One region of the Zhongshania borealis genome, then DNA from elsewhere that is predicted to be linked to it. Evidence: predicted binding sites of a transcription regulator. Region 1 holds the regulator's gene; the other holds the start of a gene.
What was found. Region 1 encodes FliA, which starts transcription of late flagellar genes. Its sites were predicted from a motif close to TAAAGTTATNNNNNNNNCGGCCGATANCC; they were not measured.
Positions count from the first base shown of each region.

Region 1 (7,450 bases):
GGTCCTTATTTACACGAGTAGTTAAAATCACATATTCAAAAAAACTTGTTCACCTTCGCACTCAACCATGAAGGTCGTCAGCGCTTGAGGTAATTTTCCGAGGGCGATTAGCTTATGTGTCCAGCCCGGCATTGGCATACCGATAAAAGCATTTGTCCAATCGATATTCTCGCCGCTTAACAAATTAAAACTAGAGCCATGAAACGGGCAAGTCACTGCACCATCACAAATTTTACCCTTTGCCAGTGGCAGCCCAAGGTGCGGGCAGCGGTTTTCTACCGCACAAACCTGACCGTTGACCTTGGTTAATAGTACTTTGCTGCCACCGAGGGTTTTCGTTAAAAATTTCCCCTCTTCAACTTCATCAAGATTTGCCGCGAAGATTCTTTCCATTTTCATATACTCTCGATTAACCCAAAAGGCGGCGTTGCAATACCAACGCCACGTAAAAGTGACTACAACAAAGGCAAGGCGGTTTTACTCACAGGAGACTTCATTACAAAGCTGGAGTGTACCCCTGTGACGCCATCAATTCGAGTGATCTTATTTAATAGCAGTGCCTGAAAACCGTCCATGTCGGCAACAATCACTTTAAGTAAATAGTCGGCCGCCTGACCGGTAATTAGGTGGCATTCTAAGACCTCAGCACACTCGCCAACATGACGTTCAAAGTTTTCAAAACGCTCCGGCGTGTGTCGGTCCATACTGATATGAATAAAGGCCATAAGATTCAATCCCAAGGCCCTCGCATTGAGCAAGGCCCGGTAGCCCGCCAATAAGCCGCTTTCTTCTAATCTGCGCACCCGACGCAAACACGGTGACGGAGACAAACCAATGCGGTCTGCCAACTCTTGGTTGCTGAGGCGGCCGTCTTCCTGCAAAGCATCCAAAATACGCTTATCATAATTATCTAACTTCACAAATAAATCACCTATTCGACATCTATTAGCATAATATTCCACCATTAAACTTAAACAAGCAATTTATGCGCATTTTAATTCTATTTTCCAGCTAAGTTCGCAATCCCCTGCTACAGCCATATCCCTATACTGGGAACCATGGAGTTACCGCTCCGCAAACATCGTTAGTCAGACAGCAACACCCCGCTGCTTGAACACGCGACCAAGCTCTTTCACAACGAGAGCCAGTGAAAACGCCCGGTATCGCCGGGCTTCACCACCTAAATGCATTAGCACCCATTTAAGCTCAAGGAAGCGAATTCTGCCATGACCGACTTTAATCACAGCAAATACCGCGCGACGCCCGCCATCGCGATGCCCGACCGCCAGTGGCCAAACAACCGTATTAACCATGCGCCGCAGTGGTGTTCGGTTGATCTCCGCGACGGCAACCAAGCCCTTGTCGAACCCATGACGGTTGAACAAAAATTGCGGATGTGGGATTTGCTGATCAAACTCGGATTCACTCAGATTGAAGTGGGCTTTCCCGCTGCGTCCCAACCCGATTTCGACTTTGTGCGCGCGCTGATCGATGGCGATCGGATTCCGGACAACGTTACTGTACAAGTACTAACACAAGCGCGAGAAGCGCTTATTGCCCGCAGCTACGAAGCGCTCAAAGGCGCAAAAAAGGCGATAATCCACGTTTACAATTCCACCAGTCCAGTGCAGCGCGAGCGCGTATTTGGCCTGGACAAAGATGGGATAAAAGCCATTGCCGTGCAGGGCGCGCGCTGGGTTAAAGAATATGCAGAAAGGAACCCAGAAACTGCTTGGTCCTTCCAGTATTCACCCGAAAGCTTCAGTAGCACCGAGATCGAGTACGCGGTAGAAATCAGCGACGCGGTTATTGCTGAGTGGCGCGATACTGGCGCGCCCATCATCATCAATTTACCCGCCACCGTCGAGTGCGCCAGCCCCAATGTGTTTGCCGATCAAGTGGAGTGGTTTTGCCGACACACCCAATACCGCAGCGATATTACCGTCTCGGTTCACACCCACAACGACCGCGGCTGTGGCGTTGCCGCCGGTGAACTGGCCGTTATGGCGGGTGCGGACCGTGTTGAAGGTACGCTGCTGGGGAATGGCGAGCGCACCGGCAATATGGACATTGTGACCATGGCCATGAACCTGTACAGCCAAGGCGTAGACCCTGAGCTCAATTTGGCCGATATGGACGAAATTATTGCCGTTGTTGAACACTGCACGGCAATACCACTGCACCCACGCCACCCCTATGCAGGCGAATTCGTGTTTACTGCTTTTTCTGGTAGTCACCAGGACGCGATTCGTAAGTGCTTAGCTAAGCAGGGCGAGGATGAGCATTGGCAGGTTGCTTATCTACCAATAGACCCGGCTGACCTCGGGCGCAGCTACGAAGCGGTAATTCGCATTAACAGCCAGTCAGGCAAAGGCGGCGTGAGCTGGGTACTGGAAAACGATTACGGCCTGCAACTGCCCCGCTGGCTGCAAATTGATGCGAGCCGCGCGGTGCAAGCCAAGGCCGAAGAAATTGCCGGTGAAGTGAGCGCCGCACAAATTTGGACGCTGTTTGACGAACACTATCTGCAGGCGGCGCGACGTACCGAACTGAGCAATTTTACGATCAGCCAAAACAACGCCGAAAACCAAGGCCAAGATCAACTCAGCCTCAGTTTCCATCACAACGATGAAGAAATTAGCCTACAAGGCCATGGTGACGGCGCCATAAGCGCCCTCGTTAATGCCTGGCAACAGGAGTTTGGCGATAAAGTTGAAATACTCGACTACCGCGAACACGCACTAGCAACCGGCACCGCCTCACAAGCTATAGCCTATGTTCACCTGTCGATCAACAACCAGCGCTACATCGGCGTAGCCATGCACCGCGATGTAATCACAGCGTCATTGCAAGCGGTACTGAGCGCAGCCAGTCAGGCGGTGGTGCAAGTCAGGAAGGTGGGATAGAAATTGTGTCGGGTGTCTGACGTTTGGCGTCGGACACCCTGCGCCAGACGCCAAAAACTTAATTCGCTTTTTGGTACAACATGGTAATCAAGTCGGCTTCAGAGCTAGAGATACCACAGCGCTGAGCTAGCTCTTCGGCGCTGAGACCTTGGTCCGCTAGACCAATCGCCTGCTGGTAAAAGCGGACATCTTTTTTATCAGTGTTTTGGCGTTCTTGGCGTATACCAATCATTTCTAAATATTCTTCTAAGGCAGTAACTCGCTCACCTAGCAAGCTCATTGCGGAATTCTGTTGTTCAATTTTTTTCTCGAGCAAGGCAATTTTTTCGTCGGCAGTTGGGATATGTGGGCCGTCTTCTTGGTGTGCACGTCGCGACTTTAGTGCGAATAATAATAGCCCTACGCCAACAACGCTGAGCAATAAACCCAGCAGTGATGCCTCGCCTAGGCTATTAAACCAATTGCCAATGAGCGACGGTAACTGATTACTAGTCTCCATAGTATTTACTCCGCACGCTTAGCTCGCCGTCCAATCAGTCAGTCGACTTTTTAAGCGCACAATCGCCTGACTGTGAATCTGACATACCCGCGATTCACTGACTTCCATCACCTCGCCAACTTCTTTGAGGTTTAAGCCGCTGTCGTAATAAAGGGCCATGACCAACTTTTCTCGCTCTGGCAAGCTGTTAATGTGACTCGCTAGAGCGTGTTGAAAATCATCTTCCAATACATTTTCTAAGGGGGCGTAGCGATCATCACCACCGCCAATATCGGCTGGCTCCTGCTCGCCATCACCCAATTGCTCTAAGCTAAATAAGCGCACTGAACTAGTATCACGCAATAGCTCGTGATATTCGGAGAGGGAAACCCCCATTTCGGCGGCGATATCAGCACTACCTGCTTCACGGCCCAAACGCGACTCAGTGCGCCGCACTGCTTCGGATACTTCACGAAGCTGCCGGGTGACCGAGCGCGGTGCCCAACCACTCTGCCGCATTTGATCGATCATCGCACCACGAATTCGAATACTGGCGTAGGTTTCAAAACTAGCACCTTTATCCGCTTGATAATTGCTGCCCGCTTCAAGGAGACCGATCATGCCCGCTTGAATTAAATCGTCTACCTCAACGCTGGCCGGCAAACGACTCACCAAATGATAGGCAATTCGCTTGACCAAAGGCGCATGTCGACTCACCAGCTCTTCGCGGCTGCCGTTTTGCACATCAAGGTAAGCGGCGTGACCGTTCACATTTCGACTCCGGCAGCTGTGTTTTCTGCGCTGTCGGCGCTAAACATGCGGTCAACAAAGAATTCAATATTGCCACTTGGGCCAGATGGCCCTTCCCACTTATCAACCGTTTCTGCCAACTTGCGGAACGCCAGCGACGATTCAGCCCCAGGGTACAAATCACTTACGGCCATTTGCCGCGAATCGGCTTTGATCAAATAAGGGTCGCGGGGGATAAAACCGGCAAATTCTAGACTTACATCTAAAAAGCGCTGAGCGACTTCATTGAGCCGCTCAAAACCATCACGCGCTTGGTCGTGACTGTCGACCATATTACGAAGCACTTTAAAACGACGAATTCCCGCATCGCGGTTCATTACTTTAATCAATGCATAAGCGTCAGCCATGGAAGTGAGTTCATCCGTTACCACAACCATTACATACTGACTGGCCCGGCAAAAGGTCACCACGCTGTCGGAGATGCCTGCAGCCGTATCAACAATTAAAACGTCGTAATCGTCTTTTAATTCACTGAGCGAGCGCACAATTGCTGCGTGTTGATCGGTGCCCAAGTCCGCCATTTTTTGGACGCCCGACGCGGCTGGAATAATGGTGATTCCCACCGGCCCGGGAACGAGAATATCTTGTATCGCGCACTTTCCATCCAATACATGAGACAAATTCCATTTTGGTCGTAAGCCCAGCATGATATCTACGTTCGCCAAGCCAAGATCAGCGTCCATCAACAGTACACGACGACCACGCCGTGCCAGCTGGCAAGCAAGATTAACCGAGACATTGGTTTTACCCACCCCGCCTTTGCCGCTGCTTACTGCTATTACTTTTACTGCGCTCATCTAGTTATCATTCTCCGTTAATCAACTTCGCAGCATATTCTAGGCTCAGGCGCCCAAAAATGCTCTACGCATATGCACGCACTCAATCTGGAAATCTCCACCCGAACTTCAGCCCAGTCACACTCGTATATTCAGGCCGCCGCTTACCTTCGCTGGTGGCGGCGCCATAGTCTGCTGTGCAGCCTGCGTCACCGCTGGCTGAGGAGCAATTTCTGGCCCACGCTTAAGTTCAAATGCACGGGCCATGCGCACTGCCATATTCACCAGTTTAGCAGCATCTGCAGCAGACAGATTTTGCGGTACTTTAGGGCCGTTAGCACACCATGCCACAGGCAAACGATGCTGGATTAAATTGGAGATCACTCCGCCCAAGCGCATGGCTTCGTCGATGCGTGTTACAACCGCCCCTTGGGGCGCCAGTGGCGCATAGGCGTCAATAATCTCACTCTGGACATAGGCCTCCGCGTCGGCTGGCACCGTAATAAACACCTGCACATCCTGCATCGCCGCCGTTAATTGCTGCAATTCGCTAATGCCACGACTATCTCGAAAAGACATACCAGCGGTATCGATTAGTACCAGTTTCTTCTTACGTAAGATACGGTAGGTTTTCACCGCTTCTTCTAGGTCGACCGCAGTGTGCACCGGTATCTGTAAAATTCGGCCATAGGCCCGCAATTGCTCTTGAGCCCCGACTCTAGCTACATCGGTTGTCAGTATAGCAATACCATCGCGGCCGTGATTCAGTACATGCTGGGCGGCAATCTTTGCAATAGTGGTGGTTTTCCCCGCGCCCTGTGGGCCAACAAGACAAACCGCACCTGAGGTCGGCGGCGTCATAACCGGCAATTGTTTAATAAGCAACATTTTGAGCATTTCACGCTGCAGCGATTCACTCTCGTCACTGGGTATCTCGGCACTGAGACGCCGCCCCAAGCTAGGATCGAGATCTAAACTTGCTAAAAAGGTATTCAGCTCTAGCTGTTCCGGCGCTTTAAAACTCGCCTGCTGCCAGTTGTGACCCTTGAGCTGATCCATTAGCATCGATTTCATTGAGGACAGTTCTTGCTTGAGCGTTAGCATTTCGTCTTGCTGCGACCACGCTAGCTGCGGACTTTGGCCCTGCACCGGTGTTTGTGTTAACTGACCTACTGCGCGTGTATTGTCACTAACGCCAAGATTTTGGCGTTCACTGGCGAGCTCCGCCGCCGCTTCAGCATTTTTCTTCTGCCGGTCTAACAGTGCATCTAAAGCCGTGCGTTCACGGCGTGGCGCTGAAGCCGGCGAAAACTGTTGTGTAATTTGTCTGGCCATTTGCTGCGCCGCAGATTCCGTCACTGCGATTTCCGCCTGCGCACCAACTGGCTCAGCGCTGTCGTCGAGGCTAACCACCACCTCGACACCACCATCAATAGTATGAAAATCCAGAATCACCGCATCGGGGCCGTGAGCAGCCCGCACTAAGCGCATGGCTTGCTGGCTGTCGGCAGCACGATATTTCTTAACTTGCATACTCATTCTCCTACAGCTCGCGCCTTAAGCTAATCGCGCTTGCTGACCAATGGTAGATAGTAAACGCACCTGCTTACTATCGGGTACTTCGTTATATGACAACACCGATAAGCCAGGCACGCTGCGCCGAGTAAAGCGCGACAACCATGCCCGTATTGACGGTGACACCAGCACTACCGCAGGTTGACCAGATAATTCCTGACGATGACTAAAATCGGCCAATTCATTTTGTAGTCGCTCTGCAATTCCAGGCTCCAAACCGACCGCGCCAGAACTGCCTCTAAGCATATCTTGCAACAACTGTTCCAGATCAGCGTCGAGTGCGGAAACTGGTAATTCGTCATCTAAGCCATTGATTTCCTGAACAATCATTCGACCCAAAGCAACCCGCACCCCCTCCAATAATTCGTCAGGATTTTTGCTACGCGGCGCTTGCTCCGCCAAACTTTCGGCGATCATACGTATGCTGCGTATAGAAACCCCCTCTTTAAGCAGATTTTGCAGAACCCTAACCACAATACTGAGAGGCAATTGTTTGGGCACCACGTTCTCCACCAAGCGTGGATCCGTTTTCGCTAAACGATCTAAGAGCTGCTGAACTTCCTCGTGACCCAATAGCTCATGAGCGTGCTGCTTGATCACTTGGCTCAGGTGCGTGGCGATTACAGTACAGGGATCAACCACCGTATAACCCATGGTTTGCGCCTGGTCTCGCTGGCTAGAGTCAATCCAGATTGCGTCCATACCAAAGGCGGGATCTTTCGTGGTAGCACCGCGCAGGCCTGGTTGCGCGCCACCGGGATTAATTGCCAAGTCTTTGCCGACCTGAATATCGCCTTGGGCGATCGTGTCGCCCAGCAACTGAATGCGGTAACTACCAGGAGATAACTCCAAATTATCGCGGATATGCACCGGCTGGATCAGAAAACCTAAATCCTTAGAAAGCT
Region 1 covers NZ_BAABDM010000001.1:1,318,988-1,326,437, forward strand. The annotation lists gene ABD836_RS06195 (Rieske (2Fe-2S) protein) at 28-399, opposite strand; gene ABD836_RS06200 (Lrp/AsnC family transcriptional regulator) at 456-920, opposite strand; gene leuA (2-isopropylmalate synthase) at 1,227-2,906, shown strand; gene ABD836_RS06210 (DUF2802 domain-containing protein) at 2,965-3,405, opposite strand; gene ABD836_RS06215 (RNA polymerase sigma factor FliA) at 3,424-4,155, opposite strand; gene ABD836_RS06220 (MinD/ParA family protein) at 4,152-4,991, opposite strand; gene flhF (flagellar biosynthesis GTPase FlhF) at 5,109-6,503, opposite strand; gene flhA (flagellar biosynthesis protein FlhA) at 6,528-7,450, opposite strand, start outside.

Region 2 (7,450 bases), 1.2 Mb from region 1:
GTATTATGGCGCGGCACTGCATATTAGCGGCCACGACCGTGCGGCACTGGAAGCCGCCGTAGCCAATGTTGCCGACCAAGCTTATGTCTGGCAAGAAGTGAAACCCAGCCTAGAGGATGTGTTTATCGCCTTAATGGAACAGAGTGGTGGCGATCAGAGGGCCCACGGATGAACAGATTGAGCCGCAGACTGGCGCGGATAAATGCGGTGTTTATAAAAGAGCTAATTCAAATGCGTCGAGACCGCCTGACTTTTGCGGTGATGCTTGCTATTCCTATTTTAGAGCTGGTGCTATTTGGCTATGCGATTAACACCGATCCCAAGCATTTGCCCGCGGCGGTTCATGCCGAAGAGTTCACCCCGGTGGTGCGGAGCATACTCACGGGTTTAGAAAACTCAGAATATTTTGACCTAGTGTTTAATGACGATGATCCGCGTGCCAGCGATCATTTACTGGCCAGCGGTGAGGTGGTTTTTGTTGTTGAAATTCCCGCCGGGTTTACTCGGCAGTTAATTCGTGGGGAACGGCCGCAGCTGCTGGTGTCGGCAGATGCGACTGACCCCGTCGCGGCGTCCAATGCGCTGGGGCGTTTAAGTACCATTGTTAATAGCGCCTTGGCAAAAGATTTGACCGGCCCACTGGCCCATCTGCGCGGGGCGACGAGCACCATCGACTTAGTGGTTCATCCACGCTACAACCCAGAGGGTATCACCCAATACAATATTGTGCCGGGCTTGCTGGGCGTGATTCTTACCATGACCTTGGTGATGATCACCGGTATGGCCATGACCCGCGAAACAGAGCGGGGCACCATGGAAAATTTGTTGGCCATGCCGGGTTCACCCTTTGAGGTCATGATTGGCAAAATTCTTCCCTATGTCGGCGTGGGTTCGGTGCAAACCGTGATTGTTTTGCTGGTAGCGCACTGGCTATTTTCTGTGCCCTTTGTCGGCAGTATCGCCTTGTTAGTCTTGAGTGTGGCGATTTTTATTGTTGCCAATCTGGCATTGGGTTTTACGTTTTCGACCATAGCGCAGTCGCAAATTCAATCAATGCAATTAACCTTCTTTTTCTTTCTGCCCTCCATTCTCTTATCGGGGTTTATGTTCCCATTTCGCGGCATGCCGTATTGGGCGCAAATGATTGGTGAGGTTTTACCGCTGACGCATTTTTTACGGGTGGTCAGAGGCATCATGCTCAAAGGCGCCGAGTTTGCTGAATTGCGCTACGACCTCGCAGCCATCTTGCTGTTTATGGTTGTGGCGAGCGGTGTTGCTATGCTTCGCTATAAGCGCACACTGGATTAAATGCTGACCTTGGTGCCTGTCGACCCTGTTGGGCTTGGCGTGTAGAGTAGGTCTTCGTTTGTAGTATAGGAGGCGAGCAATGCACGACGCACTAACGGTCGTTAAGAAAACCGCGCCGGTGATGGCGGTTGCGCAATTTACATCTTTAGATCACGCCAAAGCTTGCGCTGAGCTTTTTGCCGAGGCCGCGGTGCCGGCAGTGGAGATTACCCTGCGTCACCCCGATGCTTGGCAAATGGTGAAACTTTGTAAAGACCTCATGCCCAATGCCTTAATCGGCGTGGGCACGGTACTGAATCGGCGGCAAATGTTACGTGCAGTCGATGAAGCCGATTTTGTTATTAGCCCTGGCTTTTCGCGGGAGCTGTCGATGCTGGCGCACAAAACCCTAACCACTTATATTCCCGGCGTTGCCACCGCGACAGAAATCATGGCAGCAATGGCCGAAGAGCACCGGGTATTTAAAATGTACCCCGCGGCGGCGATTGGCGGCGTTGCGTTATTAAAATCACTGTCTGGGCCATTTCCAGACGCGGTGTTTTGTCCAACCGGCGGTATATCTGAGGCTAACTACCAAGAGTATTTAGCGTTGCCTTGTGTGAGCTGCGTTGGCGGTAGTTGGATTGTGCCGAGCGAAGCGGCCTTGCAAAAAGACCGCGCCGGCTATTTGAGTATGCTGAAGCGTCTTTATCAGCGCGGCACATAATGAACTGCGCTATCTTTGAGAGGCACTGCGTTTATTCATGCCAGCTGCGGCCGTTCTTTTCCGGTAGGGCGAGGGCGGCATTCGGCCCCATAGAGCCTGCTGCATAAGTTTTAGGCTTGATACCCGCTTCTTGCCAGGCGCTAATAATACCGTCTACCCAGGCCCAGCAGGCTTCAACTTCATCGCGGCGCATAAATAGGGTTTGGTCACCTTCTAATACATCCAGTAGCAGGCGTTCATAGGCTTCATGGGCCTGCAATTCATCGTGCAAATCGGCATCCATATTGAGACCGACCTGTTCGAGCTTCAGTTGCCTACTCAGTCCTGGTTTTTTATTGACCTTGTATAAGGTGATGTTTTCTTCGGGTTGCAGGCGAATCACCAGTTTGTTGGGCAAGTCATTGGGGTCGCCTTCAAAAAGACTGAAGGGGTGTTTTTTTAATTCAACCACAATCTCGGAAAAGCGCCGGCTCAGGCGTTTACCGGTACGCAAATAAAAGGGTGTGCCTTCCCAACGCCAGTTGTGCACGTCGGCTTGCAAGGCGACAAAGGTCTCGGTGCTTTCGCTGTCTTCAAAGCCGGTTTCATCAAGGAAGGCGGCAACCGGCGCCGAGTTCACCGCACCTGCGCCATACTGGCCGCGCACGGTTTTGGCTTTCACATTGCTGGCTGTTATTGGCCGCAGAGCTTGCAGCACTTTAACTTTTTCGTCGCGAATGGTGTCGGCGCGAAGATTGGCGGGAGGCTCCATAGCAACTAAGCACAGCAGTTGTAACAGGTGGTTTTGTACCATGTCGCGCAGGGCGCCGGTTTTGGCGTAAAAATCACCGCGTCCCTCAACGCCAATATCTTCGGCCACGGTGATTTGAATATTATCAATATACTGACTGTTCCACAGCGGTCCGAAAAGTGCGTTACCAAAGCGGAGCACCAATAAATTTTGCACAGTTTCTTTACCGAGGTAATGATCTATGCGGAAAATGTTTTTTTCAGGAAAGACCTGCAGTACTTCGTGATTGATGTCCGTGCAGCTCTTTAAATCGTGACCGAGGGGCTTTTCTAAAACGACCCGCGAGTGCTCATTCACAATGCCGATACTGTGTAAATTGCGGCAAATACTATTGTATAGAGTTGACGCGGTGGCTAAATAAAAAACAGTGGTCGCGTCGGCGTGGTCGTGAATCGCCTCGCTCAACTGGTGATAGTCTTTGAGAGTATTTACGTCTAAGCTGACGTAGCTGAGTTTGGCGGCAAACTTATGCCAGTGTTGATCGTCCCAAAAATGCGCGGGCAGAAATTCGCGCATTTTGGTTTTTACCAGCTCGCGGTAGTCTTCGCTACTGCGGTCAGCGCGACCCAATGCAATAATAGAACAGACATTATTTAAAAAGCCTTCGCGCTGTAATTTATACAGTGCGGGCTGCAGTTTACGCAGGGCGAGGTCGCCGGTGCCGCCGAAAATAACAAGTTGTGCAGATTGGCTATTGGTCATTGCTACACTCTTTAATTGTTTATAGCTTAAGTTACGCTGTTTAATAAGTGGCAGGTTGAATACGGCTGGGCTAAAAACTATTGTGCAGAATATCTCGAATTTCAGCATAGTGCTTTTTCATGGTCATGCATACCGCCGATAAGCCGAATCACCCGAGTGCACATATGAAGTATGGTATATAAAGCCAAATTGGCTATGGTGAAATAAAAATTCGAGGGTGAATACATGAGCATAAGAGCGGCGCAGAGTGCTGACAGTGCAGCGGCCACTGCATTGGTGTTTTTGTCTGGACCGGTGGCCTTTGAACATATATTTAATCAGGCGCATGGTCCCCATATTAGCGACTTCTTAGCCACTGAATTTGCCAAAACAGCCACTATGTTCAGCCATCGCCACCACTTTGTATATGAAGATGGCGGGAGGGTGATCGCGACCATCGGCGGATTCGACAAACCAAGTCACGATGCGACCTTTATAGGGAATGCCAAGGCGATATTTAGCCAGTATGGCTGGCGGGGAATTTTAAAAGGCCTGTTATTTGAGCTGCGCTTGGTTAAACCACCTCGCAAAGGTTGTTATTACTTATGTCATATCGTCGTAGACCCAGATTGGCGAGGCAAAGGCATTGCCGCAAAGCTTATTAACTTCATGGCTGCGCGAGCCCAAACATTGGGATATTCGGTACTGAGTTTAGATGTTGCAGAATTGAATGTTGGCGCTTTGCGCTTGTATCAACAGATGGGCTTTAACATTGTGAAGCGTAATAAAACCTATAACGGTGTATTGGATAACCACCTTTATATGGAAAAGTCTTTATTAGCTGAGGGTTAGGGAATGGCTTGGCGTTTACGCTTTGCCAAGGCGTTGGCCGCCAAGAGTGCTATTGGTCTCGCCGCCGGGACTGTAGAGCGGGACCTCATTGTTCGTTGCGCCAAGGATATCTAGTGCGCGTTTGCCGTAGCGGGCTTGGGTGCTAATGCTGGCTCCAGACTGATTGTTCATGTCTTGGCAGCGACTAAGTACGCCTAAGGCTTCTTGCCAAAGCGCTTCGTCTTGAATATTGCCACTGCTGAGCAGCTGACTGCGGCGCAATTCTAGCAATTCAAGGTTTTGCACTAAATCCATTTTTTGCTGCGCGAGTGCTTCCAGGCGCTCTGGCTCTCTGGCCTCTTTTAAAATAAGCGCTTCGTCGGCCAGCAGCGTTTCTAAGCGCAGGGCTTCGCTGTGAATACTTTGTAGTACTTCGCTCAGCTCATCGTTCATATTAGCTGCCTGTTAGGGCTTCCATATTGACTAGCGCGGCCGCCACTTTATTGGCGTCGATATTAAATTCGCCATTGCGAATAGCGGTTTTAATCGCTTCAACCTTTTGGCGGTCTATGCCGTCGCTGCTATTTACCTGATCGCGGGTGCGCTCAAGCAGTGGGGTATCCACTGTTGACGCTTTCGCGGTGCTGGCAGCTGCGGTACTGGCTTCGGCGCCTTCTGATTTGCTGGCACCGGTACGCCCACTGTCTAGCTTGCGGGCCTGACTCAGCGATGAGCCATCGATACGGTCAACCATTGTTACATCCTCTTTAAATAGCGTTCGCCTGTTATATCGGCACTATCTTCTAAAACTTTAGCACGAATTGTCATTTATCCTAAGTAGCATAGAGCACAGTGGTGCTAATTTAGGAGCACTTGGTTATCTGAAGCAACCACGCCCTCTAAACGCTTGCCAGAATTCAGGTTTTTAACCAAAATTCGCTTGCCTAATGCTCCGTCTTGCAGGGCAATTCCCATCATACTGACACTGACCGGGCCGTCGTTGCTGGTCAGCTGAACCCGTTGCCCCTTATTAATAATGCTACTCGCGGAGACCATATTCGGGGTGAGGACTGCGCCTTGGGCAATGCTGCGTCGGCTTTGGTAGCCGCCTTGATCCCCTAATGATTGTAAATAACCGTAACCGAGGGTGGTGATATCACGTTTTCCCCAACTGACATCCCTAGCGGTAATTGTGCTGCCGGGGGCAATCGGATGCTTGGTAACCATGACTTTAGCGAAGGCTTCTACGGTGACCGGTAAATAAATCTTCCAGGGCTTAGCGCCGGCAGTGCAGCGCACGCCGACGGTAGTGCGGCGTTTGATTCGCGCGCCGTTGGACAAAAAGGCCTCGAGCTTTGCTGGGCATCGACTGAGCTGTGTACGGGGGTCAAGATTTTGAACAGTAATCTTGGTGCTCAGCTGCTGCCAAGGGTGGCGAGAAGCAATATAGGCTTCGGCGGTAGCCGCAATTCGACTGTGACTCTCTGATGACGCGGCGCTTGCGCAGCTAAACAGGCAAAGCGCGGCGCCGAGCACAAGGGTGTGGCTCAGAGCGGCTTTTTTGTTTGCGGCGGAAAGTCGACTCATAACAATTGCTCACGTCAAAGATTTGTCGGTAAGCCAATCTCTGCAATGCCTGTGCCAGCCTATAAGTAAATGCGCCGAGGCTAAAACTACATGCTTATGATGGAAAAGCGGATAAGGCCTGCCGGAATTTTGCCGATTAGCGGCAAGGTCTTGCCGTTATTTTGGCGGCTGGGCTGGGATGGGTTGTTAAGGTATTGAAAAACAACAATAAAATTATGTGGCACGGCCTTTGCGTTGATCCATTGCAAACGCGGTGAAAAGCAGAGATTCCTTGCTTAATCCGTTTAACGGCAGCGAAGCGCATAACTTTAGCAACACGGAAAGAAAATGGCGATTAATTTTGATAAAGCCCTAGGCATACACGAGCAAGCACTGTTTTTGCGGCAGAAGCGCAATGAAGTCTTGGCCGCGAATATTGCTAACGCCGATACCCCTGGCTACAAGGCTCAAGATATTGATTTCCGCACGGCCTTATCCAATTCGGCCGCTGCCGGTGACCAGCCGATGCTGTCGCTTAAGGTGACCAACGCCGGCCATCAACGCCGCGCCGATGGCGCCGCCGATGCCTTATCAGCGTCGCTAAAGTTTCGCCAGCCTTACCAGCCATCGCTGGATGGCAACACAGTAGAAACGCATATTGAACAAGCCGAATTTGCCGATAACGCAATGCGTTATCAAGCCACATTACAGTTTTTAGGTAACCGCCTAAGCGGACTTAAATCGATTCTGCAGGGAGGTCGATAAATCATGGCTAATCCATTGGATATTGCCGCGTCAGCGATGAACGCGCAAATGATGCGGCTCAATACCGTGGCTAGCAATATGGCCAACTCTGAATCGGTGGCGGGCAGCGAGGCGGAGGCCTACCGTTCGCGGCAAACTGTGTTCTCGACTGTTTTAGATCAACAGCGCGAAGTGGCGGGGGTGGCGGTATCTGGCGTAGTAGAAAGTAATGCGCCAATTATGAAACGTTATGAGCCTGGTCATCCGCAGGCAGACATCGACGGATATATCTACGGCTCAAACGTAAACACCATGGAAGAGATGGCCAATATGATGTCGGCGTCGCGCTCTTTTCAGAATAACGCCGAAGTTTTCTCAACCACCAAAACCCTGATGCTGCGCACTCTGCAGCTTGGCCAGCAGTAGGAGTCTGAGTAATGGAAATTCGCACACTTGAACAATTGCAGTTACAAAACGCTGCTAGCACCGCAAAAAAAGATGCCTCGTCATTAGATCAAGACGATTTTATGACCTTAATGCTGCAACAGCTTAAATCTCAGGACCCGTTTAAACCAACGGACAACACCGAATTTATTAGCCAAATGGCGCAGCTAACCTCGGTTAGTGGCATCAGCGAGATGAATGAAAATCTCAGTACCCTGACTGGCTCCTTGTATTCCGCTCAGCTTTTGGACTCTTCTGCGTTGATTGGTAAAGACGTTTTGGTGGAGTCGAGCGTTGCATCCCTGCAGAGCAGTGGCAGCGTGCAAGGCCAAGTTAATCTGGCCACCAGTACCACCGCCTTAGATATTGAAATTATGGCG
Region 2 covers NZ_BAABDM010000001.1:132,319-139,768, forward strand. The annotation lists gene ABD836_RS00645 (ABC transporter ATP-binding protein) at 1-172, shown strand, start outside; gene ABD836_RS00650 (ABC transporter permease) at 169-1,308, shown strand; gene eda (bifunctional 4-hydroxy-2-oxoglutarate aldolase/2-dehydro-3-deoxy-phosphogluconate aldolase) at 1,388-2,014, shown strand; gene zwf (glucose-6-phosphate dehydrogenase) at 2,046-3,506, opposite strand; gene ABD836_RS00665 (GNAT family N-acetyltransferase) at 3,732-4,337, shown strand; gene ABD836_RS00670 (flagella synthesis protein FlgN) at 4,353-4,769, opposite strand; gene flgM (flagellar biosynthesis anti-sigma factor FlgM) at 4,771-5,070, opposite strand; gene flgA (flagellar basal body P-ring formation chaperone FlgA) at 5,175-5,903, opposite strand; gene flgB (flagellar basal body rod protein FlgB) at 6,231-6,647, shown strand; gene flgC (flagellar basal body rod protein FlgC) at 6,651-7,052, shown strand; gene ABD836_RS00695 (flagellar hook assembly protein FlgD) at 7,064-7,450, shown strand, end outside.
Region 2: a site for FliA is predicted at 5,102-5,130, ahead of flgM (flagellar biosynthesis anti-sigma factor FlgM). Genes of this name have one in related genera too.